Regions from separate parts of the Burkholderia sp. IDO3 genome, predicted to be linked through region 3. Evidence: riboswitches for the same ligand, from Rfam matches in the RefSeq annotation. Region 3 holds a riboswitch; each other region holds the start of a gene.
The links. A riboswitch is a leader RNA that binds a small molecule or an ion and turns the genes downstream of it on or off. The one in region 3 is predicted to bind cobalamin.
Positions count from the first base shown of each region.

Region 1 (10,225 bases), 940 kb from region 3:
TCGAGGGCGATCGGCAGCGCCGCGCCGCCGTCGAGCGCGTCGGGCGCGAGTTCGCCGAGAAACGCGATCGTGCCCGCGACGATGCCTTGTGCGTCGCTCAGCGTGCCGGGTTGCGCATCGGCGTTCCAGCCGGCTTCCCGCAACGCCAGCAGCGCGGCCGGCAGCGGCTCGCCGCGCAGCCGGTACACGGGTTCCATTGCCTGGAAACACGAGAAGCGCACCTGCGCGGCGAGCGGATACATGTCGGGCGCGAGCTTCAGCGTCAGCATCGCATCGGGCATGTCGCCGGCGGCCTGCCGGTGCGCGGCCGCCTTGTCGAGCCACGCGGCTTGCGCGCGCAGCATCTGGGTCAATGTCGGAACGAGCAGTTGGGTCGGGGACATCCTTGCACTCCGGGTAATGGTTCGCGTCACACGATATCAGCGTCGGCGAAAAACCGCACCCTGCCGCCGTCAAGGCGCCGGCGCGAAACCGGTGGCGTATCGCGCTTCCCGCGCAAGCCGTGCGTACGGCACCTCTGCCCGCGGTCGGACGATGCGCATCTGCCGAAGCTCGACGCGGCGCTCGCGCATGGGTCGGCGGGCCTCGCCGACGCACCTCCGGCGTGCCGCGCGCGGCGTGCGGGTTACGGCTTGCCGTGGCGCGCAAGAAAGCGGTCGAGCTGCGACGCGAACGCCTTGCCGTCGCGTGCGCTGAACGGCGCCGGGCCGCCGGTATCGATCCCCGCGCTGCGCAGCTGATCCATCATCGCGCGCGTCGACAGGCGTTCCTCGATGTTCTCGCGGCTGAACCAGTTGCCGCGCGGGTCGAGCGCATGCGCGTTCTTGTCGAGGACGGCGGCGGCCAGCGGGATGTCGGCGGTGATCACGAGGTCGCCCGCCTCCGCGAGTTCGACGATCCGCGCATCGGCCACGTCGAAGCCGGCCGGCACCTGCAGCGCCTTGATGAACGGCGACGGCGGCGTGCGCAGAAACTGGTTCGCGACCAGCGTCACGCAGATCTCGGCACGACGCGCGGCGCGAAACAGCATGTCCTTGACGACGGCGGGACACGCGTCGGCATCGACGAGTACTTGCATGGCAGGCATTCCGGTCAGCAGAAACGGCGATCATAGCGCAGCGCCGGCCATCGGCCTGCGCCGTCGATCAACCGGTCAATCCGCGGCAAAGCGATTCGGCCGTCACCCAGTGCGCGCCCCATGCGCCGGCGAGCCGTTCGCCCTGCCCGATCCGCACGGCCGCATCGTCGAAGTCGACGAACACGACGTGATCGGCGGCTGCCGGTTTCGGCGGCGTTTCGCGCGTGCGCCCGTCGGACAGCACCCACAGCCAGCGCTGCTTGTCCGGCGCCGGCGCGCGCCGCGCGTCGCGCGCGAGCAGTTGCGCGGCGGCGGCGATGCCGTCCGCGAGCGGCGTGCCGCCGCCGCCGTCGACCGGTTCGAGCCAGCGCGCATTCCACCAGCGCGGCACCGCCGGGCCGAAGCGTCGCGCGGCACCGTTGCCGCCGAAGCAGATCAGCGCGGTTTCCATGCGCTCACGCGCGGCCTGGTCGAAATACGCGACGATCAACCCTTTCGCGAGCGCGAGCCGGTCGTGCGACAGCATCGACGCCGAACAGTCGAGCACGAAGCAATGCAGCGCACGCGGCGCGCCGGCCTGTTGGCGAAAGCGCAGATGCGTCGCATGCAGCGGGCCGCCGCGCTTCGCGGCGAGCGTCGCGGGCCACGCAACGGCCGTGCCCGAGCGCGCGGTGCCCGGCACGCGCGCGGCCGCGCCTGAATGCCATCGAGGACCGCGAATGGCGTTCGCGGCGGCGTCGGCTCGATGGCTCAGCGTTTTTTTAGCGGCAGCGGCACGACGCTTTTCACGTCGCGCAGCCCGGCCGGCTCGGGCGGCAGATAGCCCCAGTCGCCTTGCGATGCGGCGGCGTCGTGCTTCGCCGCGCCCGGCGGTTCGCCAGGCTGCCGGCGCGTGTCCGGCGGCGATCGATCGTGCTGATCGCGGCGCTCGTCATTCGCCGGTGACGCGCCGGACGACGGCGGCGCACCGGCATGGCGCCGGTGCCGCAGCACCGCGTCGGCCACGCGTTCCACGTGCGACACCGTCACCGCATCGGCCTGCTCCAGCGCGGCAAGGGCCCGCGCGGCGCGCAGCATCACGAGATCGGCGCGCAGCCCGTCGACGGCCGCGTCGATGCACAGCGCGCTGACGCGCGCATGCACCGCATCGTCGAAATCCAGCGTCGCCAGGCGCGCCCGCGCCGCACGAATCCCGTCGCCGAGTTCATGCTGCGCAGTCGCATGACGCGCACGAAACGCACCGGGATCGAGATCGAACGCCAGCCGCGCCTTCACGATCCGTTCGCGCTGCGCGGCATCGAAGCAGTTCTCGAGCTCGACCATCAGCCCGAAGCGGTCGAGCAGTTGCGGGCGCAGTTCGCCCTCCTCGGGATTCATCGTGCCGACCAGCACGAAGCGCGCATCGTGCGCATGCGACACGCCATCGCGTTCGACCACGTTCACGCCGCTCGCGGCGACGTCGAGCAGCGTATCGACGAGCCCGTCGGCGAGCAGGTTCACCTCGTCGACATACAGCACGCCGCGATGCGCGCGGGCCAGCAGCCCCGGCCGGAAGCGCACGCCGTTTTCGGCGAGCGCATGCGCGAGGTCGAGCGTGCCCGTCACCTGCTCGTCGCTCGCCGACAGCGGCAGCGTGACGAACTCGCCTTCGGGCAGCAGCTCCGCGAGCGCGCGTGCGGCGGTCGATTTCGCGGTGCCGCGCGGCCCGCTGACGAGCACGCCGCCGAGCGACGGGTCGATCGCCGCGAGCAGCAGCGCCTGCTGCAACGGCTGCTGCGCAACCAGCGCCGCGAACGGGAACACCGCGCGGGCGCGGTGTGTCGTCGAATCGGTCATCGCCGTCCTCCTTCCTGCAGTTGTTCGCTCGCGAGCCAGACCGCTTCGATCCGCTCGCGATAGTCGCCCGGCTGTTGCCACAGCCCGCGCTGCATCGCTTCGACGAAGCGTTCGCAGATGCCGTGCAGCGCCTTCGGGTTGTGCCGTTCGAGGAACGCGCGCGTGTCGTCGTCGAACAGGTAGGCGTCGGCGACGAGCGCGTACTGGTGATCCGACAGCACGCGCGCGGTCGCGTCATAGCCGTACAGATAGTCGACAGTCGCGGCCATTTCGGCCGCGCCCTTGTAGCCGTGACGCTTCACGCCGTCGAGCCATTTCGGGTTGACGACGCGCGAGCGGATCACGCGCGCGATTTCCTCGCGCAGCGTGCGCATCTTCGGCGCGACCGGGTTCGCATGGTCGCCGTGATAGATGCTCGGCTGCTGCCCGGACAGGTGCCGCACGGCCGCCGTCATCCCTCCCTGGAACTGGTAGTAGTCGTTCGAATCGAGGATGTCGTGCTCGCGGCTGTCCTGGTTCTGCACGACGACGTCGATCGTCGCGAGCCGCTCGCCGAACACGTCGGGCGCGGCATCGCCCGCGCTGTTTTGCGCGTAGGCATGGCCGCCCCACTGCCGGTACGCGTCGGCGAGATCGGCGTCGGTCTGCCAGCGGCGCTGGTCGATCAGGTCCTGCAGGCCCGCGCCGTAGCTGCCCGGCCGCGCGCCGAACACGCGCCAGCCGGCGCGGCGCCGCGCTTCGTCGGGCGCCATGCCCTGCGCGATCCACTGCTCGCGTTCGCGTTCGATGCGCGCGCGGATCGGGTTCAGTTCCTCGGGCTCGTCGAGCGCGGCAACCGCCTGCACGGCCGCGTCGAACAGGTGCATCAGGTTCGGGAACGCATCGCGGAAGAAGCCCGACACGCGCAGCGTCACGTCGATGCGCGGCCGGTCGAAGATCTCGATCGGCAGGATCTCGAAGTCGGTCACGCGATGGCTGCCGTGCGCCCATTTCGGCCGCACGCCGATGAGCGCGAACGCCTGCGCGATATCGTCGCCGCCGGTGCGCATCGTCGCGGTGCCCCAGGCCGACAGCCCGATCGCGCGCGGATAGTCGCCGTGATCCTGCAGATGGCGCTCGATCAACTGCTGCGCGGATTTCAGCCCGAGCGACCACGCGGCTTGCGTCGGCACCGCGCGCGTGTCGACCGAGTAGAAGTTGCGGCCCGTGGGCAGCACGTCGGGACGGCCGCGCGACGGCGAACCGCTCGGCCCCGGCGGCACGAAGCGGCCGTCGAGCCCGCGCAGCAACTGGCGCATTTCCTCGCCGCCGCACGCGTCGAGCGCGGGGATCAGCGTCGCGCGCACGCGGTCGATCACCGCGAGCGTGTGCGGCCATTCGCCGGGCGGTGGTATGTCGATGCCGGAAGCACCGGAAGCACCGGAAGCACCGGAAGCACCGGAAGCACCGGGATGGCCGTCGTCGCCGCAAGCGGCCGGGCTCAGCCCGTCGAGCCACCGCTGCGCGAGCCATTCGAGCCGCTCGCGTGTATCGCCGGCATGACGCCACGGCGACGCATCGAGCGCCTGCAGGACCGGCGGCCGCGGCCCGCTCCACGGTGCGGTCCAGTCGGCCGCGAGCGGATCGAAATCGTCGCCGAGCGCGAGATCGCGCGCGAGCGCACCGATCAGCCCGGCCCGTTCGCCCTTGCCGTCGCCGACCGGAAAGCGCGCGAGCGCGAGCAGCGTGTCGCGCCGCTGGCGACCGGCCGGCGACGCGCCGAACACGTGCAGCCCATCGCGGATCTGCGCTTCCTTCAATTCGCACAGCCAAGCGTCGACACGCGTGAGCAGCGCATCCTCGTCGCTCGTGCCGCGCGGCGGCGATACGCTCAGCTCGTCGTGCAGCCGATGCTCGGCGATCGTCGCGAGGATGGTCTTGCGCAGCAGCTTCGCGCGCCGCGCATCGACCATCAACGCTTCGTAGTACTCGTCGACCTGCCGTTCGAGATCCTGCAGCGGGCCGTAGTTTTCCGCGCGCGTGAGCGGCGGCATCAGATGATCGACGATCACGGCCTGCGCGCGGCGCTTCGCCTGGCTGCCCTCGCCCGGATCGTTGACGATGAACGGATACAGGTGCGGCAACGGCCCGAGCGTCAGGTCGGGCCAGCATGCGTCGGACAGCGCGACGCTCTTGCCCGGCAGCCATTCGAGATTGCCGTGCTTGCCGAGGTGGATGACCGCGTCGATGCCGAATGCATCGCGCAGCCAGAAATAGAACGCGAGATACGCGTGCGGCGGCACGAGGTCCGCATCGTGGTAGCTCGCATAGTCGTTCTCGTCGCGCGAGCGCGACGGCTGGATGCCGACGAACACGTTGCCCGCGCGCCAGCCGGCGATCGTGAAGCGCCCTTGCCGCAGCGTCGGGTCGGCTTCGGGCGGCCCCCAGCGTTCGTTCAGCGCGTCGCGCACCGTGGCCGGCAGCCGCGCGAAATGCGCGACGTAGTCGGCCAGCGCGAAGCTCTGGAACGCCGGGCGCAGTGCGTGCACGGCCGGGTCGTTGGTCACGCCTTCGGTGAGCCGCGCGATCAGCGCGTCGCCGTCGGCCGGCAATTCGGCTACCGCGTAGCCCGCGTCGCGCAACGCCGCGAGCACGCGCAGCGCGGACGCCGGCGTATCGAGCCCGACGCCGTTGCCGATCCGCCCTTCGCTGTGCGGATAGTTCGCGAGAATCAGCGCGATGCGTTTGTCGGCATTGTCGAGCGTGCGCAGCCGGCACCAGCCGCGCGCGAGCGCCGCGACGAACGCGATCCGCTCGGCATCCGGCTGATAGCGCACGACGTCGACTTCGGTGTGCGGGCAACGATACGCGAGCCCCTTGAAGCTCACCGCGCGCGTGACGATGCGCCCGTCGACTTCGGGCAGCGCGATGTGCATCGCGATGTCGCGCGCATGCAGCCCCTGGTTGTCGGCCACCCACGCGTCGCGATTGCCGCCGGACAGGATCACCTGCAGCACGGGCGCGTCGCCGGCCAGCACGTCGGGTTCGGGGCTGTCGATCGCGCCCGCCGCGAACGCGGTGGTGTTCAATACGAGCGCGACGTCGTGCGTGTCGCAGAGCTGCGTGATGACCTCGCGGCTCACCGCGTCCTTCAGCGACGTGACCGCGATCGGCAGCGGATTGAGCCTTTCGCGCACGAGCGCATCGGCGAGCGCGTCGAACACGGCGGTGTTCGCGGCCTGCCAGTGAGCACGATAGAACAGGATCGCGACGACGGGCGCGCCGGGCGTCCAGCGCGCCCGCCAGTCGTCGACGCTCGCCGTGTCGCGTGCCGGGTGATACAGCGCCGCGGCCGGCAGCGGCCGCGGCGGTTCGGGCTCGTCGCCAAACCCGAGCGTATGGAATGCAATGCTGCGCAGCAGCGCCGCGGCGTTGTGCAGCCCGCCTTCGCGCAGGTAGCGCCACCACAGCCGGCACAGATCCGGCGTGACCGTGCTCTTCGCGACGAGGTTCGGGTCTTCCTGCAGGTCGCCCGAGAACATCGCGAGCTGCTGCTTCCGTTTCGACGCGAGCGACACGGCCTGCTCGATCCCGTACGGCCAGTACGCTTCGCCGCCGAGATGGTCGATCACGACCGTCTTCGCGTGACGCAGCACGTCGTCGACATAGAAATCGACCGACGCCGGCTGCCGCAGGAACGTGACGTTCGCGAGCCGGACGCTCGGAAAACCCGCCGGCATCGTCGGCACGACGCTTGCCAGCAGCGACAGCGTCGTGTCGGCCGAGCTCAGGATCACGATGTCGGCCGGCTGCTGGTCGATCCGGACGACGCCTTGCGTATCGTCGACGAAGCCGCCCGGCGTGGTGCGCAGCAAATGCATCGTGCGTTACGCCTGTTGCGTCCGGGCCGCGCACGCGGCGTCGAACGCGCGTTGCAGCGCGGCCGCGTCGAGATCCTCGCCGATCAGCACGAAGCGGCTCGCGCGCGTTTCGCCATCCTGCCAGCGACGATCGAAATAGCTGTCGAAACGCCGGCCGACGCCCTGGATCACGAGCCGCATCGGCGCATCGGGCAGCGCGGCGAAGCCTTTCGCGCGGTAGATCGTATGCGTCTCGACGACACGCTGCAGCGCGGCGATCGTCGCGTCGCGCGAACCTGCATCGCCCGACACGACGACCGAATCGAAATCGTCGTGATGGTGGTCGTGATCGCCGTCGTCGGCCGAGCCGTGATGGTCGTGACGCAGATGGATCGTGTCCTCCGACGCCGATTCGAGCCCGAGCAGCATCGCGAGATCCAGTTCGCCGCGCGTCGCGCGCACGATCTTCACCTGCGGCGGGATCTCTTCGCGGATCGCGGCTTCGACTTCGGCGAACTGCGCGTCGCCGACGAGATCGGCCTTGTTCACGATCACGAGATCGGCCGACGACAGCTGATCGGCGAACAGTTCGTGCAGCGGCGATTCGTGGTCGAGGTTCGGATCGGCGCGGCGCTGCGCGTCGACGGCCTGCGGATTCTCCGCGAACTGGCCGCTCGCGGCGGCCGGCCCGTCGACGACGGTCACGACCGCGTCGACCGTGAAGCTGCTGCGGATCGTCGGCCAGTTGAACGCCTGCACGAGCGGCTTCGGCAACGCGAGGCCCGACGTTTCGATCAGCACGTGGTCGATGTCGGCGCGGCGCTCGACGAGCGCCTCCATCACCGGATAGAACTCTTCCTGCACGGTGCAGCACAGGCAGCCGTTCGCGAGTTCGTACAACTGGCCCGACGCTTCGCCCGGCGCGCCGTTTGCGTCCTCGCAGCCGATGCCGCAGCCCTTGAGGATCTCGCCGTCGATGCCGAGCTCGCCGAACTCGTTGACGATCACCGCGATGCGGCGGCCTTCGGCGTGCTGCAGGATATGGCGCATCAGCGTGGTCTTGCCGCTGCCGAGAAAGCCCGTGACGATCGTGACGGGCAGCTTGCGCATAGTCATGGTAGATCCTGTGTCGAAAATGGAATCAAGCCGGGATCGTCGCGCCGAATGCGGCGCGGCATGTCATCTGGCGGATCGCGGGGATCGTGCGGCGCAGTCCGGACGGACGGCCGCTGAACGGACGGAACGACGAATCGGACATGACGCTTCCTTGCGAACGGTCGACATGGTGAATGCCAACACGGCCGTCGCTGCCCTGCCCGCGCCGCCTGCCGCTCGCCGCGCCGGCCCGGGCGCGCATGCGCGGCGGGCCGATCGGCGGAGGAAGCGGGAAACGCTCGGGCGTCGGGCGTGCTGCGGCCGTGGACGATGCGCCGCCTCCCCGCGGCGCTGAACCCCAATGTCTCGGCCGGTATCCGGGCTGACGAACACGCCGCTTCGCCTTCCCGGATGCGCGCGGCATCCAGTGGCGGTCGTCCGCATGCGGCGGGCATGCGGCGAAGCGGCGCTGCGTGGCGCTTGCGCGCGACGCGTTCGCTTACCGTTGCGGGGGCAGCACAGGTTGGCTCGACTGCGGTGCAGTCACGCTCCCTGTTTCCCGTTTAACTGCGCACGCCGGAGGAGCGCGCGCGAGCACCAAAACGCGTGCGAGTGTAGGCGGCGGTGCGGGGAGCGTCAAGGCGAAACGGGCCGCCGCCGGGCGTTCGGCATGGCCGCGGCGCCGCGCGCAAGGCTGCCTCCGGCGCCCGCGCGGCGGGTTCGCGCGGATCGGTCGCTGTGCTATCGTATGCGCCGCGTTCGGTGCTCGCACGCGCATTTGCGCGCATGCAGTTAAACGGGAAACAGGAGGCGGATGTCCGCCCGGCCTGTGCTGTCCCCGCAACGGTACGCCGCCCGCGCGCCGCGCTTGCCGCGCACGCGCCCAGGCCGCCCGCGATGCCACTGCCCTTCAGCGGGCGGGAAGGCTGCGGCCTGGCAAGCGGCCAGCCCGGATACCGGCCGACGCAAGGGGCGAGCCCGATGCTCGCCGAACGCCCGATCCGCGGGGGACGGATGGGGTGCGCATTCCGCCCGCGCTCGCGCGGGCTTCGCTCGATCAATCATGTCTTGCCTGTCCGTCGGCAGCCGATGCGCCGCCCGCTTTCCCCTTTCCACTGCTTCGACACGGTGCGCGCCGTGCCGCACGCGATGAGCCGCGCCTGGCTCGTCGGCGCCGGCCCGGGCGATGCCGATCTGCTGACGCTGAAGGCCGTGCGCGCGATCGCCGCGGCCGACGTGCTGCTCGTCGACGATCTCGTGAACCCCGACGTGCTGCGCCACGCGCGCGCCGATGCGCGCATCGAGCAGGTCGGCAAGCGCGGCGGCCATGCGTCGACGCCGCAGGACGCGATCGTCGCCGCGATGCTCGCGCACCTGCGCGCGGGCCGCAGCGTCGCGCGGCTCAAGGGCGGCGATCCGTTCGTGTTCGGCCGCGGCGGCGAGGAACTGCTCGTGCTCGGCGCGGCCGGTTTCCCGGTCGAAGTCGTCAACGGCATCACGGCCGGCATCGCCGCGCCGGCCGCGCTCGGCATTCCGGTCACGCATCGCGGCGATGCGCAGGGCGTGATCTTCGTCACGGGCCACGGCGCGGGCGCCGACGAACCCGACTGGCGCGCGCTGGCCGCCACGCGCATGACGATCGTGATCTACATGGGCATTCGCCGGCTCGACGCGATCGCGGCCGCGCTGCGCGACGGCGGGCTGGCCGGCGACACGCCGTGCGCGGCGATCGAGAACGCGACGCGTGACGGGCAGCGGCACGTGCTCGCGACGCTCGATACGGTGGTCGAACGCGTCGGCGCGACCGGTATCGGTTCGCCGGCGATCGTCGTGATCGGCCGGGTCGCGGCGCTCGCCGACGACCCGGCGGTGCGCGTGGCGCTTGGCGGGAGCGGCGCATGATGCGCGTCGCGCTCGGCGTCGGTTTCCGCGCGGGCGTGACGGCCGCGCAACTCGACGCCGCGATCCGCGCGGCGCTCGCGCGCTACCCGGACGCCGAGCCGGCCGTCGTCGCGACGCTCGCCGTCAAGGCGCACACGCGTGCGCTGCGCACGCTGTGCGCGCGGCGCGGCTGGCCGCTCGTCGCGTTCGACGCGGCGCAGCTCGCGCATTGTCCCGAACCGGCGCCGAGCGCGCCGTCGGCTGCCGCGCTCGCGCGTTTCGGCGTCGCCGGCGTGGCCGAACCGTGTGCGCAGCTCGCGGCGCCGCGTGGCCGGCTGCTCGGCCCCAAATCCATCCTGGGCGGCGTGACGGTTGCGCTCGCCGGCCCGCTCTGAACCCTTTGTTTCGCTTTCGACAGGACGACTCCCGATGAAGACCGATGCCGAATCCCATCAACGGATGACCGAACGCCGCCGCGCCGGCCACGAAAAGAAGC
Region 1 is NZ_CP028963.1:1,851,922-1,862,146, reverse strand. It holds gene DCN14_RS23230 (DUF1993 domain-containing protein) at 1-383, opposite strand, end outside; gene DCN14_RS23225 (YaiI/YqxD family protein) at 626-1,078, opposite strand; gene DCN14_RS23220 (VWA domain-containing protein) at 1,146-1,760, opposite strand; gene DCN14_RS23215 (ATP-binding protein) at 1,829-2,914, opposite strand; gene cobN (cobaltochelatase subunit CobN) at 2,911-6,774, opposite strand; gene cobW (cobalamin biosynthesis protein CobW) at 6,781-7,869, opposite strand; cobalamin riboswitch at 8,199-8,465, opposite strand; cobalamin riboswitch at 8,592-8,828, shown strand; gene cobA (uroporphyrinogen-III C-methyltransferase) at 8,938-9,750, shown strand; gene DCN14_RS23195 (cobalamin biosynthesis protein) at 9,747-10,124, shown strand; gene cobO (cob(I)yrinic acid a,c-diamide adenosyltransferase) at 10,159-10,225, shown strand, end outside.
Region 1: another riboswitch for cobalamin. It lies ahead of cobW (cobalamin biosynthesis protein CobW); the one in region 3 lies ahead of DCN14_RS27690 (hypothetical protein).

Region 2 (10,225 bases), on a different replicon from region 3:
GACTTGCCGAGCCACAGGTACGTCACGGGCCCGAGGATCACCGGCTTCGCGGCGACGCCCAGCGCCTGCGCTTCGGCCAATTGCTGGAGCAGGCGCGACGGATCGAGCGAGAAGTTCGTGTCCGCGTGGAATTCCGGGACGATGTAGTGATAGTTCGTGTCGAACCACTTCGTCATTTCGCCGGCCGAGACGCCGCCGCAGCACGCGGCATGTTCTTCCGCCGATTGCGCCGAGCGGCCGCGCGCCACGCGGAAATAGTTGTCGAGCGCGTCGCCGTGGAAGCCCTGCACGCGCTTGGGCAGGTTGCCGAGCGTGAAGCTCATGTCGAGCACCTGGTCGTAGAACGCGAAGTCGCCGATCGGCGCCAGATCCAGCTCGCGCTGGGCGCGCCAGTGACGCTGGCGCAGCTCGGCCCCGAGCGCCTTCAGCTCGTCGCGCGACGATTCGCCCTTCCAGTAGCGTTCGAGACCGAACTTGAGTTCGCGCTTCGCGCCGATGCGCGGAAAACCGAGGTTGTGTGTCGTAACCATAACGCTGCCGTCCAGAGAAAAATTGAAGATCCGGCAGCCATGATAGGGATTTCAAACCATGAAATAAAATGGCATTATTTCATTCATCCATTAAATCTATTCATGCATCTGTTGAGCGAGCACTATCCATGCTGGAGCGATTCCATCTCGTCGTGATCCGTGAGGTCGAGCGCCAGGGCTCGCTGACGGCTGCGGCCAATGCGCTGCATCTCACGCAATCGGCGCTCAGCCATACCGTCAGGAAGGTCGAGCAGCAGCTCGGCACGCCGATCTGGGATCGGGAAGGACGCGGGCTGCGGCTCACGCAGGGCGGGCAATATCTGCTGAAGCTGGCGAACCGGCTGCTGCCGCAGTTCGAGCTCGCGGAGGAGCGGATGAAGCAGTACGCGAAGGGCGAGCGCGGCACGCTGCGCATCGGGATGGAATGCCACCCGTGCTATCAGTGGCTGCTGAAGGTCGTGTCGCCGTACCTGGCGCGCTGGCCGGACGTCGACGTCGACGTGAAGCAGCGCTTCCAGTTCGGCGGCATCGGCGCGCTGTTCGGCTATGACATCGACGTGCTGGTGACGCCCGATCCGTTGAACAAGCCGGGGCTGCGCTTCGATCCCGTGTTCGATTACGAGCAGGTGCTGGTGGTCGCGGACGCACACCGGTTCGCGCATGCCGACTACGTGACGCCCGAGCAGCTCGGCGACGAAATCCTGATCACGTACCCGGTCGAAACGGACCGGCTCGACATCTACAACCAGTTCCTGACGCCCGCCGGCATCGTGCCGCGGCGCCACAAGTCGATCGAGACGACCGACATCATGCTGCAGATGGTGGCGAGCGGGCGTGGCGTGGCCGCGCTGCCGAGATGGCTTGCCGACGAATATGCGGACCGGATGCCGGTCGTGCCGGTCAAGCTGGGCAAGCAGGGAATCGCGAAGCAGATCTTCCTCGGCATCCGCGAAGCGGACGCGTCGATCGACTATCTGGCCGCGTTCGTCGCGCTCGCGCGCGAATCGACGTGGAGCGCGCCGCGCATGCTGCGCTAGGCGCGCCCTGTTGCGATGCGCGTCAGGCGGCGCGCATGCCGATGCGTTCGCCGCGTTCGACCCACGCGCCGAACAGCAGGCCGATCGTCGTCCACATGATCACCTGCATGCCGATCGCCGCCACGCGGAACTTCCACAGCACGGCTGCCGGAAAATCGGCCGGTAACTCGCTGACCGACGGCAACCCGAGCTGCACGGCCGCGATGATCGCGATGAACACGAGGCCCGCCACGATCGACGCGTTCCACTGGCCGAGCTTCGCCAGCAGATGACGGCGCACGTTGACCGAGAACACCATCGTCGCGATCGAGATCGCGATCATCAGGAAGAACAGGCCCGTGCGATAGCCGATCGTGTCGGGGTCGCCGACCGATGGCGGATTGGCCGGGTACTTGATGTTGGGCACGATCACGAGCGCGACGAATGCCGCGAGCGCGAGCCACGCGGCGAGCGGGCGTGCCGGGAGGCGGCTGCCTCGTCCGTATGCGAACGCGAAGACCAGCGAGAACAGCCCGCCGAATGCCGCGCCGTAGGTCACGACGCCCGTCAGCAGGCCGAGGCCTGCCTGCGTGTGACGGCTGACCAGTTCGGGCTCCGGCGCTTCGCCCTTGGCGGCATCGGATTTTTCTTCGAAGGAGATTGCCTGATCGACTTGCGGTTCGCCGACGATTTTCGCGAAACCGAACGTAAGGAGACCTGCGGCGATGCCTGCGAGCATCCCGCGCATGAGCAGCTTTCCGACCATCTTCTACTCCGCGTCAGTGGCAGGGAAAACCAAGCAGATGGCGGCCGTCGTGCACGAACTCGTGCACGTACATGCCCGGCACGATCGACGTCGCGCCCTGTTCCGCGCCGACGAAATACAGCGCGAGCAGCAGGATCAGACCGACGAAGATGGCCCACGGCAACAGTTCGCGGACGGGGATGGGCGCCGGCACGACAGCCGGCTTCAGCACTGCTTCGCTCATGGATGCACCTCAGGGGAATCGCGCCCCGACAAATGTTGGATGGAGTACGAACGCAGGTCTGGCTTCCGGGATCGGATATCCCCGGTTACAGTGGCGCGACCGCGCCGGAATTGCACCGGCTTCCACGTTTCGTATCGGGCGAATTGTACGCGCGAACGCGCGCGTATTGAAGGCCCGGACATGATCGGCACTGCCCCGCCCTGCCGCCTCGAACAATCGACCACCGACATGATCCAGCCTGTCTCGCTGCGCCTGATCGCACATGCATCGACCCGTGCGATGCGCACCGGCACGTTCCCCGACGACGATCCGCTCGACGCGCACGGGCTGGCCGACGCCGCCTCGATGCACGAGCGGTTCATCGGCGTCCCTCACGCGATCGCGCTGAGCAGTCCCGCGCTTTGCGCGCAACAGACCGCCGATGCGCTCGGGCTGCGCGTGCGGCTCGACGATGCGCTTCGCGATGTCGGCTACGGCCGCTGGCGCGGCAAGCGGCTGCACGACCTCGCGCGCGACCTGCCGGACGAACTCGGCGCATGGCTCGGCGATCCGCGTGCGTCGCCGCATGGCGGCGAATCGTTCGAAGACGTGGCATGCCGCGTCGGCGCATGGCTCGACGGCCTGCCGCCCGGTCGCGACGTCGTTGCGGTCACGCATGCGGCGATCGTTCGCGCAGCCATCGCGCATGCGCTTCGGATGGCCTCGCAGGCCACGATGCGCATCGACGTCGCGCCCCTGTCGTGCACACTATTCGTCAGGTCGCACGACAAGTGGACGGTGACCACCGATGACGATGGGCGCGATGCCGGCGCGTAAGCCCGGTGTTCACCATAGGGATGACGATTCGGGTCCGGGCAGCGCGGCTGCGTCACGGATGGAATGGCCGCGCACGCATTTCTTACATACCTGTAAGAAAACAATTCGTCGTCCCGACTGTCATCAAACTGACTGGTAGCCGAAGCTAGCATCGGACGCGGTTCCCTTACGAGATGCCGTCATGAATCAACCTGCTTCGTCCGCCGCCAATACTCCCGGCTCCACCGAACGCACCCGACAGGTCGGCTATGCCGTCTTCCTGCTGGTGCTCGCGATCGGCGCCGTCTATATCGCTACCCACCTGATTGCCGATCTGTCGCCCGTCCGCGAAGGATCGTTGTTCCCGTACCTGATGCTCGGTGCCGCGCTGCTGATCGCGCTCGGCTTCGAGTTCGTCAACGGCTTCCACGACACCGCGAATGCGGTTGCGACCGTGATCTACACCCACTCGCTGACGCCGAACGTCGCGGTGATCTGGTCCGGCATGTGGAACTTCCTCGGCGTGATGGTTTCGAGCGGCGCCGTCGCGTTCGGCATCCTGCAGTTGCTGCCGGTCGAGCTGATCCTGCAGGTCGGCAGCGGCTCGGGCTTCGCGATGGTGTTCGCGTTGCTGATCGCCGCGATCGTATGGAACCTCGCGACCTGGTACTTCGGGTTGCCGTCGTCGAGCTCGCATACGCTGATCGGCTCGATCATCGGCGTCGGGCTGATGAACCAGCTGCTGCACGGTCCGTCCGGCACGAGCGGCGTCGACTGGGGCCAGGCGCTCGGCGTCGGCAAGTCGCTGCTGTTCTCGCCGATCGTCGGCTTCCTGTGCGCATCGCTGCTGCTGCTCGTGCTGAAGGCCGTCGTCCGCGTTCCGGCGCTGTACAAGGAGCCGCCGAAGGACCAGCCGCCGCCGTTCTGGATTCGCTGCCTGCTGATCCTCACCTGTACCGGCGTGTCGTTCGCGCACGGGTCGAACGACGGGCAGAAAGGGATGGGCCTCATCATGCTGATCCTGATCGGCACGGTGCCGACCGCATACGCGCTGAACAAGGCCGTCACGCCGGCCGAATCGCAGACGTTCGTCGCCGTCGCGAACCAGGCCGCCGCGACGTTCGCGAAATACTCGAACGGCGTCGCACCGTCCGCGAATCCGCGCGCCGACGTCGAACACTTCGTGCAGCGCCGCGAGATGACGCCGGCCGTGCTGCCGGGCGTGCAGCAACTGTCCACGTCGCTGGCGACCGCGGTCGGTTCGTCGGGCTCGATGGCGGCCGTGCCGCAAGGCGACGTCGACAACGTGCGCAACACGATGTATCTGGTGTCCGAAGCGATTCGCCTGATCGAGAAGTCGGGGCAACCGGCATTTTCCGCCGATGACAAGCTCGCGATCGACAACTACCGCAAGCAGCTCGACCATGCGACCAAGTTCATTCCGACGTGGGTGAAGGTTGCCGTCGCGATCGCGCTGGGTCTCGGCACGATGGTCGGCTGGAAGCGGATCGTCGTGACCGTCGGCGAAAAAATCGGCAAGCAGCATCTGACGTACGGACAGGGCGCCTCGGCCGAGCTCGTCGCGATGCTGACGATCGGCGCGGCCGATGCGTACGGATTGCCCGTATCCACGACGCACGTGCTCTCATCGGGTGTCGCGGGCACGATGGCGGCGAACGGGTCCGGGCTGCAGTGGGGCACGGTGCGCAGCCTCGTGCTCGCGTGGGTGCTGACGTTGCCGGCATCGATTGTGCTGGCGGGCGGACTCTACTGGTTGTTCCGCTCGATCGCCTGAGCGGAGAAGCAGCGAGCGGCCAGGGGATCGGTCGCTCGCCGCGAAAGATCCGAAGTCGGTTCTTCCGTTCTTCGCGTCGTAGTCTTTCCGTTTCGCTCACGCTGAGCGAAGCCCATCCGGCTCACCGCCGCGTCAACGTCGCCGAGCCTCCGCGTCGCCGTACCGGGCGGCTCGCGCCATACTCCTCCTTTCTTTCCGGATTGAAGCGCAAGATCTGGAGCGCGTCGTCGCACGGACGACACTAGACTGAGTTCATCGACTTTCACCGCAGACGCAGGCATGCGCCGCGCTTGCCGACATCGCGTCGCCGCCCGTTCCACATCGACCGGCTGCGCATCGCGGCACGCTCGATGTCGGGTACTTCGATGCCGACAGCATGCCTGCGCGACGCCACATCGCTGACGAACGAGGTACACCCGTGAACATCGCCGACCTGCAACCCGCCGTCGAATCGGTCGACATGGCGCAGCGCGTGAGCGCGCTCGACTGGACCACCGTCGATGCCGAACTCGATCGCTACGGCTGCGCCCGCGTACCGGGTCTGCTCTCGGTGGCGGAATGCACAACGCTGGCAGCGCTCTACCCGCACGATGCGCTGTACCGTTCACGCGTCGTCATGGCGCGGCACGGCTTCGGCCGCGGCGAGTACCGATATTTCGCGTATCCACTGCCTGCGGTCGTCGATGCGCTGCGGACAACGATCTATCCGCACCTCGCTCCGATTGCGAATCGGTGGAACCGGGCGCTCGGAATCGACGCCCGCTATCCGGCCGAGCATGCGGCATTTCTCGAGCGCTGCCATGCGGCGGGCCAGACGCGGCCGACGCCGCTGATCCTGCAGTACGGCCCGGACGACTACAACTGTCTCCATCAGGACCTGTATGGCGAGCATGTCTTTCCGCTGCAGGTCGCGATCCTGCTGTCGGCGCCGGGCCGGGATTTCACTGGTGGGGAGTTCGTGCTGACGGAACAGCGGCCGCGCATGCAGTCGCGTGCGGAAGTGGTGCCGCTGATGCAGGGCGACGCAGTGATCTTCGCGGTGCATGGCCGGCCGGTGCAAGGGACGCGCGGCGTCTATCGCGTCAATCTGCGTCATGGCGTGAGCCGCATCCGGACCGGATACCGCCATACGGTCGGCATCATCTTTCATGATGCGCAGTAGCGACACCGACATCAGAACGGTGTTGCCACACGCCGCATCGTGCCGATACCCGTACCGCGCCAAGTCGCAGCGCTCGAGCACCGTCATGCAAGCAGTCACGGCCCATGACGCACCCGCAGCAGCCACGCATGACTACATGCGAGGAAGTCGATGCGTACCGGACAATCCCGCTGGCGGTGAATCGAAGCGTCCGGTGAGTGCCGGGGGCAACAGTACGCCTCTGTCGCCCTCCGCATGCGATCGACTACTCGACCTACCCTCGCGCCGCACTCGCGCGCAGCCGGTCCCCCGCATCGGACGCAAGCCGTACATAGCCCGGCAACGTCAGCAACGCGAGCACGCCGGCGGCAACGAACGCCCAACGGAAGTCGTCGAGCACATAGTGAATACCGGCCGCGTCGCCGCGCACCAGCGCCGCGAGCCGCAACGCCAGCGCGCCGAACGCAATCCCCATCCCGATCGTCATCTGCTGAGCCGCACTCCACAGCGTGCTCGCCGCACTGGTCTGGTGAGACGGAATGTCGGCGTAGGCGAGCGTCGCAAGCGTCGTGAACTGCATCGAACGTGTGAGCCCGTAGACGAATACGATCAGCAGAGTCATTGTCAGCGGCGTCGATGCGGTCAGCCAGCCGCATGCAATCGTGCAGAAACCGACGATCGTCACGTCGACGAGCGCAACGCGCCGGAAACCGAAACGGTCGAGTATCCACGACGTGCCCGCCTTCATGCCCAGATTGCCGAGCGCACTCGCGAGCAGCAGCAGACCGGACTGGAACGGCGACAGTCCGAAACCGATCTGGAACAACAGCGGCAGCAGGTACGGCACCGCATTGACCGCGACGCGCGTGATCGATCCGGTGAGCACCGTCACCGAGAAAGTCGGCACCTTCAGCGTCGTGAAATCGAGCAGCGGATGCGCACAACGCCGCGCATGCAACCACGCGGCAATACCGAACAGCACGCTGGCGCCGACGAGCGCCGCTGCACGCGTGAGCTGCACGTCCTGCTGGCCGGCCGTTTCGGTGCCGAGCAGCAGACACGTCAGCGCCCCGCCCGCCAGCACGAAGCCGACCCAGTCGAGCGGACGCTGTTCCTCCGCGCGCGTATTCCGGACGATCAGCCACGTACAGACGAGCGCGGCGAGACCGAGCGGCACGTTCAACAGGAAGATCCAGCGCCACGATGCATACGTCGTGATGAAACCGCCGATCGGCGGCCCGACGACCGGCGCAACGATGCCCGGCCACGTGATCGTCGCGATCGCGCGCATCAAGCGCGCCTTCTCGGTGCCGCGCACGACGATCATCCGCCCGACCGGCACCATCATCGCCCCGCCGACACCCTGCAACAACCGCGCGGCAGTAAACGTCCCAACGCCGTTTGACAGCCCGCACAGTATCGATGCGCCGGTAAAAATGACGATCGCGCTGCCGAATACCGTGCGCGACCCATATCGGTCCGCGATCCAGCCACTGATCGGAATGAACACCGCGAGCGCCAGCATGTAGGCCGTCATCCCGAGGCTCAGCGCATTCGGCCCGACGCCGAAGGAGCGCGCCATTTGCGGTAGAGCGGTCGCGATCACGGTCGTGTCGAGGTACTCCATGAAGAAGGTCGCGGCGACGAGATACGGCAAGAAGTCGGTCGTCCGACCACTCTGGGCAGAGCTGGAAGTCATGAACGATGCAGTTACGGAAGGCGGGACACGCCGGCCGCCGCACAGGTGGCGGCCGGGACGAGTGGCGATATTACCCCGAAGCGTCCGAACTCTGCTTTGCAGGCCCATGATCCTGGAACGACTTTATGCGCATAGATTTTATTCCGCTTGAGCAGCAGCCATGCGCGCAGCCTGGATGAGGATAACGACTTTTATCGCCAATATCACGGACAATCGCCGAGGTTATTCGCCAATCAGGCCATCCTGGCGAATCGTGTATTGCTCGCCGCGGCATGCATCGCTCCACTCCGCACGGCCCTGCGCATCAGTTGTTCCGCGATAGACCACGACACCATCGGACACTCGGATCAGCGAAAACTTCATATTGGCGAACGGGCCGACATCGCCGTCTGCATCCTGGAATTTCGCGTGAAATGGCGCACGCACGCAGCTGGTTTGATGCTGTGCCGCGCATCCGAGCAGAGAGAAACTGAGCAGAAGCGGTACGAGCTTTTTCATTGGTATTGCCCGAAGGAATTCGTCAACGATGAAGAAAGACAGGAAGAGGATGCGATCAACATCAGCATTCGACCTCAACGTTTGACAGGAGATTGAGTCGATATGGGCACGAATACCCAAAGATAACCGATGAACTGTTGATTCGGGTGCTCGCCTTGATGGCTTGAGCAGCGAGAAGCGCATCGTCATGGCCGTGCCATGGCTCAGTTCCAATGGAGTCGGGGTTGTTGCTTGCCCCGCGCGATCGTGATGCTGGAGATCGATGTGTCGCCGGGGAGCGTCTGTCGCGTTTGGCCGATTCACGAGCTTGGCGGCGCTTGAAGGCCGAATCGCCTCCGCACCGTCGCATGCATTTCCGGTCGCACCAATGCAAAAACCCCCGCCTGTTCGGGCGGGGGTTCTCGGCTTAGGGAGCCTGACGATTACCTACTTTCACACGGGTATCCGCACTATCATCGGCGTAGAGTCGTTTCACGGTCCTGTTCGGGATGGGAAGGGGTGGGACCGACTCGCTATGGTCATCAGGCAAAGAGGGTTGCCGCGCTGCTTCGCAACGCGACCAATCCTGGAAGAAGCAGTAATCTTGGTTGTGTGTATCACACACGAGCATCCAACCTGTCGCCTGGATCCTGCTCAGTGCCTTCGCACCGCGCCGATCTACAAGGCAGACTTGTTATAGGATCAAGCCTTACGGGCAATTAGTATCAGTTAGCTGAACGCATTACTGCGCTTACACACCTGACCTATCAACGTCCTGGTCTCGAACGACCCTTCAAGGGGATCTAGTCCCCAGGGATATCTCATCTTAAGGCGAGTTTCCCGCTTAGATGCTTTCAGCGGTTATCTCTTCCGAACATAGCTACCCGGCGATGCCACTGGCGTGACAACCGGTACACCAGAGGTTCGTCCACTCCGGTCCTCTCGTACTAGGAGCAGCCCCCTTCAAATATCCAACGCCCACGGCAGATAGGGACCAAACTGTCTCACGACGTTTTAAACCCAGCTCACGTACCTCTTTAAATGGCGAACAGCCATACCCTTGGGACCGGCTACAGCCCCAGGATGAGATGAGCCGACATCGAGGTGCCAAACACCGCCGTCGATATGAACTCTTGGGCGGTATCAGCCTGTTATCCCCAGAGTACCTTTTATCCGTTGAGCGATGGCCCTTCCATACAGAACCACCGGATCACTATGACCTGCTTTCGCACCTGCTCGACTTGTCGGTCTCGCAGTTAAGCACGCTTATGCCATTGCACTATCAGCACGATTTCCGACCGTACCTAGCGTACCTTCGTACTCCTCCGTTACGCTTTGGGAGGAGACCGCCCCAGTCAAACTGCCTACCATGCACTGTCCCCGACCCGGATCACGGGCCAAGGTTAGAACCTCAAACAAACCAGGGTGGTATTTCAAGGACGGCTCCACCGAAACTAGCGTTCCGGTTTCATAGCCTCCCACCTATCCTACACAGATCGGTTCAAAGTCCAATGCAAAGCTACAGTAAAGGTTCATGGGGTCTTTCCGTCTAGCCGCGGGTAGATTGCATCATCACAAACACTTCAACTTCGCTGAGTCTCGGGAGGAGACAGTGTGGCCATCGTTACGCCATTCGTGCAGGTCGGAACTTACCCGACAAGGAATTTCGCTACCTTAGGACCGTTATAGTTACGGCCGCCGTTTACCGGGACTTCAATCAAGAGCTTGCACCCCATCATTTAATCTTCCGGCACCGGGCAGGCGTCACACCCTATACGTCCAC
Region 2 is NZ_CP028962.1:2,803,598-2,813,822, forward strand. It holds gene metE (5-methyltetrahydropteroyltriglutamate--homocysteine S-methyltransferase) at 1-530, opposite strand, end outside; gene DCN14_RS12830 (LysR family transcriptional regulator) at 659-1,567, shown strand; gene DCN14_RS12835 (CbtA family protein) at 1,590-2,312, opposite strand; gene DCN14_RS12840 (CbtB domain-containing protein) at 2,326-2,535, opposite strand; cobalamin riboswitch at 2,569-2,707, opposite strand; gene DCN14_RS12845 (histidine phosphatase family protein) at 2,764-3,351, shown strand; gene DCN14_RS12850 (inorganic phosphate transporter) at 3,533-5,125, shown strand; gene DCN14_RS12855 (2OG-Fe(II) oxygenase) at 5,544-6,287, shown strand; gene DCN14_RS12860 (DHA2 family efflux MFS transporter permease subunit) at 6,541-7,965, opposite strand; gene DCN14_RS12865 (hypothetical protein) at 8,188-8,652, opposite strand; rRNA gene rrf (5S ribosomal RNA) at 8,877-8,989, opposite strand; rRNA gene DCN14_RS12875 (23S ribosomal RNA) at 9,141-10,225, opposite strand, start outside.
Region 2: another riboswitch for cobalamin. It lies ahead of DCN14_RS12840 (CbtB domain-containing protein); the one in region 3 lies ahead of DCN14_RS27690 (hypothetical protein).

Region 3 (10,225 bases):
GCCCGAGGCGCTCGTACCGGCTGCTGACGCGCCGGTTCCGGATCACCTCGCCGGCGCACCGCAGCCGGATGCGAATGCGGCCGCCGCGCTGACGGCGGAGGACGCGCAGCGCATCGCCGAGCGTCTGCGCAACCGTCTGATGAATTATCTGACCGGGGCAGGGCGTGAGGCGATCGAGGCGCGTTGCCGCGACGCGCTGCACGACCATACGGCCTGGCTCGTCGGCCAGGTTACGCGCGAAGTGGCGCTGGCGCTCGAAACGGAAGTGATGGATTGGGTTCGCGACGCGGTCGATGACGAGATCGCCCGCCGCCGGACCGGTCATTCGGGCTGACCGCGCATTCGTTTCGGTGCAGGAGCCGCGGGCGCGGTTCCGGTCGCCACCGGCGAACCTGCCAGCGCTTGCGCGCGCCGGATCATTCTCTTCAATGCGGCTTCAGTGCAGCGACAGCACCCACTGCGCGAGCGTGTGCGCTTCGGCGCTCGTCAACTGCGTATTGGCGGGCATCGGCACGTTGCTCCACACGCCCACACTGCCGTTCACGATCGACTGCGCGAGATAATCGGCGGCGTTCGCGCGTGCGGCGTACCGGCCGGCAATGTCGCGGAACGACGGACCCATCAACGGCTTGCCGATCGCGTGGCAGGCCAGGCAGTTCTTGCGCTGCGCGAGCGCGAGCCCGTCGGCGCCCGGGTCGGCGTGCGCGGCTGCCGCGCTGCCGGTCAGCAGCATCACGAGCAGCGCGCGCAATATCGTCTGTTTCATGCGGTTCTCCGCCGGCGGGGACGGCCGGCTTCACGGTCCGCGTGCATTATAAGAGTAAAGGGAACGCGTGTTTTACGCGTTTCCCCGGCGGCCGTCTGCAATGGGGTCGCATGACGCCCGGCGCGCGTCAGCCGGTGACGGCCCCCTTGTTCGCCGGGCGGGCGAGGGCCGCGTACTTGGCCAGCACGCCGCGCGTGTAGCGCGGCGCCGGCTGCGTCCAGGCGGCGCGCCGGCGCGCGAGCTCCGCGTCGTCGACGTTCAGTTGCAGCACCAGCCGGTGCGCATCGATCGTGATCGAGTCGCCTTCCTGCACGAGCGCGATCGTGCCGCCGACGAACGCCTCGGGCGCGACATGGCCGACCACCATGCCCCAGGTACCGCCGGAGAAGCGGCCGTCCGTGATGAAGCCGACCGACTCGCCGAGCCCCTTGCCGACGATCGCCGACGTCGGCGCGAGCATTTCCGGCATGCCGGGGCCGCCTTGCGGGCCGAGATAGCGCAGCACGAGCACGTCGCCCGCGCGGATCCGGTCGCCGAGGATGGCATCCATCGCGCTCTGCTCGTCGTCGAACACGCGCGCCGGGCCAGTGATTACCGGGTTCTTCAGGCCGGTGATCTTCGCGACCGCGCCGTCTTCCGCGAGATTGCCCTTCAGGATCGCGAGATGGCCTTCCTTGTACAGCGCGCGATCGATCGGGAAGATCACGTGCTGGTCCGCGCGCGGCACGCCCGGCACGTCTTTCAGTTCCTCGGCGATCGTGCGGCCGGTGATCGTGATGCAGTCGCCGTGCAGCAGCCCCGCATCGAGCAGGATCCGCAGCACCTGCGGGATGCCGCCCGCCTTGTGCAGGTCGGTCGCGACGTACTGGCCCGACGGCTTCAGGTCGCAGATCACCGGCACGCGTTTGCGGATGCGCTCGAAATCGTCGATCGTCCAGTCGATCTCGGCCGCGTGCGCGATCGCGAGATAGTGCAGCACCGCGTTGGTCGAGCCGCCGGTCGCCATGATCAGCGACACGGCATTCTCGATCGACGCCTTCGTGATGATGTCGCGCGGCTTCAGGTCGCGCTTCACGGCCTCGACCAGCACGCGCGCCGATTCGGCGGCCGAATCGACCTTTTCCTGGTCGGGGTTGGCCATCGTCGACGAATACATCAGCGACATGCCGAGCGCCTCGAACGACGAGCTCATCGTGTTCGCGGTGTACATGCCGCCGCACGAGCCCGACGTCGGACACGCGTTTTTCTCGACGCCGTCGAAATCCTCCTGCGACATCCGGCCCGCGGTGAATTCGCCGACCGCCTCGAACGACGACACGATCGTCAGGTCGCGCCCCTTCCAGTGGCCGGGGCGGATCGTGCCGCCGTACACGTAGATGCCCGGCACGTTCAGGCGCGCGAGCGCGATCATGCCGCCCGGCATGTTCTTGTCGCAGCCGCCGACCACCACCACGCCGTCCATCCACTGGCCCTGCACACAGGTTTCGATGCAGTCGGCGATCACTTCGCGCGACACGAGCGAGTACTTCATCCCCTCCGTGCCCATCGACATGCCGTCCGAGATCGTCGGCGTGCCGAAGATCTGCGGATTCGCGTCGGCCGCCTTCACCGCCGCGACAGCGGCGTCCGACAGGCGCTGCAGGCCCGAGTTGCACGGCGTGATCGTCGAGTGACCGTTCGCGATGCCGATCATCGGCTTGTCGAAATCGTCCTTCTGGTAGCCGAGGGCGTAATACATCGAGCGATTTGGCGAACGGGCCACGCCTTGCGTGATGTGCTTCGAGCGGCGGTTGTACGACATGGGGGACTCCATCGTTGTATTGGCGACGCCCGCGAGCGGTGTGCCGGTTCGGATGAAGCAAGAATGGAGTTTCCGGTTTGGGATGTCCAATATATTATTTGTCGCTTATTAAGTCGTTTTACGAATGAGTGAAGCATGGCCGATCCGACGCCCGACCTGCGCCAGTGGCGCTATTTCGCAACCGTTGCCGACGAGCGCCATTTCGGCCGCGCGGCCGAGCGGCTGTCGATGACGCAGCCGCCGCTGTCGCAGGCGATCCGCTCGCTGGAGGATGCGCTCGGCGTTGCGCTGTTCGTGCGCACCAAGCGTTCGGTCGCGCTGACCGCGGTCGGCGCCGCGCTGCTGCCCGACGTGCACAGGCTGCTCGCGTCGGCCGATGCGCTGCCGCCGCTCGCGCGGCGTCTCGCGCGCGGCGAGGCCGGCTCGTTGTCGCTCGCGTTCGTGTCGACCGCCGATTACGGGCTGCTGCCGGCGCTGCTGCGCGCGTTCGGCGCGCGCTATCCGCAGGTGCGGCTGCAGCTCGCGGAAGCGACGAGCGACGTGCAGATCGACGAACTCGTCGCGGGCCGTATCGACGCCGGGCTCGTGATTCCGCCGGTGCCGCCGCGCCACGCGGCCGGGCTGTCGTACCTGCCGGTCGTGCGCGAGCCGCTGGTGGTCGCGATGCCGGCGTCGGTGGCCTCTAGGGCGCCGGAGGCCGCCGAGGACGAACCCGTGCATCTGGCCGAGGTGGCCGCGCTGCCGCTGGTGATCTTCCCGCGTCGTTTGGCGCCCGGCTTTTATGACATCATTACGGGCTGCTACGGCGCGGCGGGGGAAACCCCGCGCATCGGCCAGGAGGCGATCCAGATGCAGACGATCGTCAGCCTCGTGTCGGCCGGGATGGGCGTCGCACTGGTGCCGCAGTCGTTGCGTAACCTGCGGCGCACCGGCGTGGTCTACCGGCCGCTCGCCGGCGATGCGCCCGTCGTCGAGACGGGCCTCGTGTGGCGCACGGGCGACGTGAGTCCGGTGCTCGCCGGCTTCATCGACGTCGTGCGTGCGCACGGTCTCGCCACGTGACGCGAACGTTGACGCGCCGGCGTCGTCCAATGCGCGGTGCGAGCGCCGTACCGCATTCGAAAACTTCATCGCTAACCCATGATCATTCACCCGAATTTCGACCCCGTAGCGATCCATCTCGGGCCGCTCGCCGTGCGCTGGTACGGTCTCATGTATCTCGTCGGCTTCATCGCGGCGATCGTCGTCGGCCGGATCCGCCTGAAGCTGCCGCACGTCGCGGCGCAGGGCTGGACCGCGAAGGACATCGACGACATGATGTTCTACGGCGTGCTCGGCACCGTGCTCGGCGGCCGGCTCGGCTATGTGCTGTTCTACAAGGCCGACTTCTACTTCGCGCATCCGCTCGACGTCTTCAAGGTGTGGGAAGGCGGGATGTCGTTTCACGGCGGCTTTCTCGGCGTGACGCTCGCGATGGTGCTGTTCGCGTGGCAGCGCAAGCGCCACTGGCTGCAGGTCACCGATTTCGTCGCGCCGATGGTGCCGACGGGGCTCGCGGCCGGGCGGCTCGGCAACTTCATCAACGGCGAGCTGTGGGGCCGCGTGACGGATCCGCACGCGCCGTGGGCGATGATGTTCCCGGGCGCGATGCGCGACGACGCCGCATGGCTGCCGAAGCATCCGGCGCTCGTCGAGAAGTGGCATCTCGCCGACGTGTTCATGCAGTACCAGATGCTGCCGCGTCATCCTTCGCAGCTCTATGAAATCGCGCTCGAGGGCATTACGCTGTTCTTCGTGCTGTTCTTCTTCTCGCGCAAGTCGCGGCCGATGGGCGCCGTGTCCGCGCTGTTCCTGATCGGTTACGGCCTCGCGCGCTTCACCGTCGAATTCGCGCGCGAACCGGACGATTTCCTCGGCCTGCTCGCACTCGGCCTGTCGATGGGGCAGTGGCTGTCGCTGCCGATGATCATCGCGGGCATCGCGCTGATGGTGTGGGCGTATCGCCGCCACGCGAAGCATGCGGCTGCGTAACCGTCGATGCAGGTGATGCATCGCACGCAAGATCACCCATGAAAAACGCCGGCCCTCGGGCCGGCGTTTTCGCATCCGCCTGCGGCGGCGCGATGCGCGTTACTTCATCTGCACGGAGCCGTTGACCGTTACCGAGACGGTCGCCTTGCCGCCTTCGACCGCGATCGGCGCGCTCATCTTCGCGCTGTCCATCGGTGCCGCGGCCATCGCCATCATGCGCGGATACGGCTGAACGTTGCGGCCGCCGCCGACGTTTACGTCGCGGATCGAGTAGCTGCTGTAGCCGAAGGCCTTCGCGGCTTCGTCCGCGCGCGCGCGGAACGACTTGATCGCCTCGGTGGTGAGCTTCTGCTCGGCTGCGCGCTGCGCGTCGGGCGACAGCGAGAATTCGACGTTCGCGACCTGCATCTGGTTCGACAACTGGCCCGCGAGTTTCGACGCCGCCGCGAAATCGCGCGATTCGAGCACGACTTCGGTGCGGCCGCGCCATGCGGAAATCTTCCCGTCGCGATCGGTGCTCGGATACACGGAGAACGCGCCGGTGTGCGCGGTGACGCCCGACACGCCCTTCGCCTGCGCAAGCGCTGCGTCGGCGCGCTGGTTCAGCGCGGACGTGAGGCTGCCCGGATCCTTTGCCTGCTGCTCGTAGAACAGCGTGATGTGGATGATGTCCTGCGGCACGTCGGCGCTGGCCTGCGACGACAGCGACAACACGCCCGCCGGCTCGGGAAAGTGCGGGTTCGCGGTTTGTGCGTGCGCGGCGGGCGACGCGAGCGTCAGCGCGACGGGCACGGCAGCGGCGAGGGCGAGCGACAGCGCGAGTGCGGATTTCTTGGTCATTGTTGGACTCCTTGTGCGAGGGCGCGCACGCGGATCACGCGTGCGCGACGCGGGCGTACCGCGCGACGGAAAAACCGCCGTCGGCCAGATCGGCGGACGGCGGTTGCTTAGGCTGCGCGAACGCGCCGCGAGTTCCGCGGCAGTGGCGCGCGCTGACCGGATTTGACCTTTCGCGCACGCCTACTTCATCAGCTTTTCGGTGATGAAACGCCATTCCGCACGCGTGACGGGCGTGATCGACAACCGGTTGCCGCGCGCGAGCACGCGCATGTCGGCGAGCGCGTCATGTTCGCGCAGCGCCGCGAGCGGCACGAGCGGTGACTTCTTCACGAAGCGCACGTCGACGAGCAGCCAGCGCGGCGTTTCCTGCGTCGACTTCGGGTCGTAATACGGGCTTTCCGGATCGAACTGGGTGGGATCGGGGTAGGGCGTCGACGACACTTCGGCAAGGCCCGCGATGCCCGGCTCGGGGCAGCTCGAGTGATAGAACAGCACGCCGTCGCCGATCTTCATCGTGTCGCGCATGAAATTGCGCGCCTGATAATTGCGCACGCCAGTCCACGGCAGCGAGCGCTGCGGTGCGTTCGCGAGATCGTCGATGCTTGCTTCGTCCGGTTCGGACTTCATCAGCCAGTATTGCATGGATCGTGATCGACGCAGAAAGGGCTGCTGCAAAAGGAAACGGCATCGGGAGTTCCCGATGCCGTTGGATAGGCCCCCGCCTTGGCCGCTAGGCCGGCATCCTGAACCTGGGGTTCAGAATTGGTCGCAGTTAGCAGCACTTCGGGTACATCAGACAGAGTGACGCGCGCGCCCGTGCTACAAATTTCCGCAACCGTGCACATGGCATTGGTTCAAGGAATATATGACCTTGGCGAACCAGGCAGGGAAGCTGACTGAACTGTGTTTCGTTGCGCCAATTTGACCACCGTTGATCGCCGAGATCAAGGGGAATCGACGCATCGATCAAACGTTACTGCGTCTCGTGCTGTGCGAGCACCGCGCCGAGCTGTTCGTTCATCTGGTGCATTGTACGACGGATTTCCTCCGCCGGAAATGCTTCACCGTGCCGCACGCTGGTTTGCAGTCGCAGCAATTCGGACGCCAGCGACAATGCAGCCATCACCGCGATGCGATCGATGCCGCGCACCGAACTGTTTGCGCGGATCTTCGACATTTCGGCGTCGACGCGCGCGACGGCCTCGAGCAGCGCCGCTTCGGTCTCGGCCGAACAGGCGAGCCGATAGGGCTGACCGAGAATCGAGACTTCGATCTGCTTGGTGCTCATGCATGTTCTCCGTGGCTGGCCGCGTCATCGCTATCCGTACGCGCCTGCGCGTCGAGCAGATCGAGCTGGTTGTCGGCCTGCTCCGCGCTCTTCGAGCGCGGCAGTTTTTCGAGAATCGCGTTCAGTTTGACCTGGGCGTCGTCGATCTTTGCCGACAGGGTGTCGCGCTCGGCCGCGAGCGCATTGCGTTCCTCGCGCAGTTGCGCGAGTTCCGCGCGGACCGAGTCCGCTTCCGCGCGCAATTGCGCGACTTGCTCCTCGAGCGCGAGCCGTTCCGTGTGATAGCGCTTGTTCAGCGAAATCAGACGGCCAATATTTTGAGATAAGGTTTCGAGTTCGTTGAGCATCTGCTGCGTCCTCTAAAGACCCAGCATTTTAGCGCGGAATAACGCGCATTCCGACATCTGTAACGTTTCCAGTCGTAACACCCCCGCTTCTTGCCTCGAATACGCGCGTCGAGCGTGCTCCGAAACGCGCGCGCGGCCGCTTTCTTGACGCTCGTGCGGCCCGCTCCTAAACTGGCGCCGCCTCGGTGCTCGCGCGTGCGTCGCGCGGTTAAACGGGAAGCAGGGCGCGTACTCCGCCAGGAAAGCGCCAACCTGCGCTGCCCCCGCAACGGTAAGCGGCCGCGTCGTACGACGCAGGCCGGCTCGGGCGTGTCCGACGTGCAGGTTGCGCACGCGGGCACGGGCCACTGCGCGCGACATGCGCGGGAAGGCGAGCCGGTACGCTGCAGCCCGGATACCGGCCGAGGCGAGGGGCCCGCACGGGCTTCGTGACGCGCGGCCTGCGGGGAAGCGGGGCGCGCAGTGCTTCACGGGACTTGTCTTCGATGCTGACCCCAATCGTCCGCACGGCGCTCGGCGCGCAGCGCGGATTGTCGCTCGCCGACGTCGCGCGGATTGCCGCGCACGCCGATTCGGCGAGATTCGCGGCGACGTGCGCCGTGATGGCGGCCGTGCGTGCCGCCTCGAGCGCCGCGATCGTCGATGTATCGTGGCCGGCGACGATCGTATCGCGCGTGCCGCGCGCGCTCGCGGATGCGGCCGCGCAGTGCACCGGATTCGATACGCCGGATCTCGCCGCGCGTGCGGACATCGACCCGATACGGCGGCTTCCACTATATTGCGCAGAACGTCGGCTGCACGCAGGTGCCGCGGCCCGCCGGAGCGTCGCGGCATCAAGCCGGTACGGCCGACGCGCGGCGGGGCGCGAGGTCGCGGGATGCGGCTCGGCGGCCACGGGATGGGCGACGTCGCGGTGCGCGATGACATTGCCGCGTCGCGATACGCCCGCGAACGCTTCAACAACCCCTTGTTCCATAAGGATGACGAGCTTGCGTACCCCCACAACACGCGAAAGCGCCGCGACCGTGCCGCGTTCGGCCGGCAACGGCGCTCAGCGGATGCGTCGTGCGTCGTGCGCGATGCCGCACAGCGCATGAGCGCCGCTCGGGCCGCCACGATCTGGGGCGCGCTGGCGGTCGCGGTCGCGTTGCTGTTCGTCGCGTCGCTGTCGATCGGCAGCGTGCCGATGTCGCCGTGGCAAGCGCTCGCGTCGCTCGTCCCGCATGGTGGCGATGCGCTGTTCGCCGACATCGTGCGCACGTTGCGGCTGCCGCGCGCACTCGCCGGCTTCGCATGCGGCGCGCTGCTCGCGCTGGCCGGTGCGCTGCTGCAGGTGCTGCTGCGCAATCCGCTCGCGGAGCCGTACGTGCTCGGCGTGTCCGGCGGCGCGGCCGGCTTCGCGCTCGTCGCGATGATCGCGGGTGCCGCATGGTGGCTCGTCGATGCGTCGGCGTTCGCCGGCTCGCTCGTGTCGGTCGCGCTGGTGCTCGGGCTGGCTCGCCGCGAGCTGTGGCGCGGCGATTCGCGCGATGCGTCGCCGCGGCTGCTGCTCACCGGGGTCGTGATTGCGGCGGGATGGGGCGCGCTCGTCACGCTGCTGCTGTCGCTCGCGCCCGACGGCCGGCTGCGCGGCATCCTCTTCTGGCTGACGGGCGACCTGAACGGCGTGACGGCGCCGTGGTTCGCATGGGGGGCGCTGCTGCTGGCCGCGTGCATCGCACTGCCTGCCGCGCCGCAACTGAACGTGCTGCTGCGCGGCGACGCGACCGCGCTCGCGCTCGGCGTGCCGGTCGCGCGACTGCGGGTGCGGATCTACCTCGTCGCGTCGCTGGCGGCCGCAGCGGCGGTGACGACGGCCGGCACGATCGGCTTCGTCGGTCTCGTCGTTCCGCATGCGCTACGGCTTGCGTTCGGCAACGACCAGCGCATGCTGCTGCCTGCGGCGATGCTCGCGGGCGGCGGCGGCGTGATGGCGGCCGATCTGCTCGCGCGCACCGCGATTGCACCCGCGCAATTGCCCGTCGGCGTGATGACCGCGTTGATCGGCGTGCCGGTGTTCCTGTGGATGTTGCTGAGGAGGCCGATGCGATGACGCTCACCGCACCGCGCACCGTGGGCGACATGACGTACACGGCGGCCGGCGTGACGCTGAAGGCCGGCGACCGGACGCTGCTCGACGGTTTCACGCAGACGTTCCGGCCGGGCGAGATCTGGTGTGTCGCCGGGCCGAACGGCGCCGGCAAGACGACGCTGCTCGCGACGCTCGCGGGGCTGCAGCCGCCGGCCGGCGGCCAGGTCGAGATCGACAGCCGGCCGCTTGCCGCATGGCCGCCCGAACAGCTCGCGCAGCGCCGTGCGTTGATGCCGCAGCAACTGCACGACGCGTTCAGCGCGACGGTATTCGATACGGTGCTGCTGAACCGCTTTCCGTATCTCGGCGGCTGGGGGTGGGAGCGTGACGGCGACCGCGCGGCGGCGCGCGATGCGCTCGCGACGTTCGGGCTGACCGCGCTCGCATCGCGCGACGTGCTGTCGCTGTCCGGCGGCGAGCGCCAGCGCGTCGCGCTGGCCGCGACGCTGTGCCAGGATGCGCCGCTGATGCTGCTCGACGAGCCGCTCGCGCATCTCGACCTGCATCACCAGATCGATTGCCTGGGCGCGCTGACCGCATGGCTCGACGCGGGCCCGCGCACGGTGCTGTTCTCGTGCCACGACCTGAATCTCGCGCGGCGTTTCGCGACGCACGCGCTGTTGCTCGACGGCCGCGGCCGTGCGTGGGCCGGCCCCGTGCACGACGTGCTGACGCCGGCGCGAGCGAGCGAGGCCTTCGGCTATCCGCTCGTGCTGATCCGCGAGAACGGCCGCGATGCGCTGCTGCCTGCGTGGCCCGAGCGGCGATGATCTTCCTTCTTTCGATGCGCGGCACCGGCCGCGCCAACGAGGCAACCTTCCGATGACGAACCCGACCGACTTCCCGCCCGCGATCGCACCGCTCGACGACACGCTGCGCAAGCGCCTGCAGCATGTGATCGATCACAAGACCAAGCCGCCCGGCAGCCTCGGCCAACTGGAGGCGATCGCGTTGCAGATCGGGCTGATCCAGCGCACCGAGCGGCCGCATGTGCAGCGTCCCGTGACGATCGTGTTCGCAG
Region 3 is NZ_CP028963.1:2,787,438-2,797,662, reverse strand. It holds gene DCN14_RS27740 (DUF2486 family protein) at 1-334, shown strand, start outside; gene DCN14_RS27735 (c-type cytochrome) at 437-766, opposite strand; gene ilvD (dihydroxy-acid dehydratase) at 894-2,567, opposite strand; gene DCN14_RS27725 (LysR substrate-binding domain-containing protein) at 2,703-3,629, shown strand; gene lgt (prolipoprotein diacylglyceryl transferase) at 3,708-4,598, shown strand; gene DCN14_RS27715 (SIMPL domain-containing protein) at 4,698-5,438, opposite strand; gene DCN14_RS27710 (EVE domain-containing protein) at 5,619-6,080, opposite strand; RNA gene ssrS (6S RNA) at 6,150-6,331, opposite strand; gene DCN14_RS27700 (cell division protein ZapA) at 6,412-6,726, opposite strand; gene DCN14_RS27695 (ATPase) at 6,723-7,073, opposite strand; cobalamin riboswitch at 7,240-7,494, shown strand; gene DCN14_RS27690 (hypothetical protein) at 7,502-8,170, shown strand; gene DCN14_RS27685 (iron ABC transporter permease) at 8,167-9,165, shown strand; gene DCN14_RS27680 (ABC transporter ATP-binding protein) at 9,162-9,974, shown strand; gene cobT (nicotinate-nucleotide--dimethylbenzimidazole phosphoribosyltransferase) at 10,027-10,225, shown strand, end outside.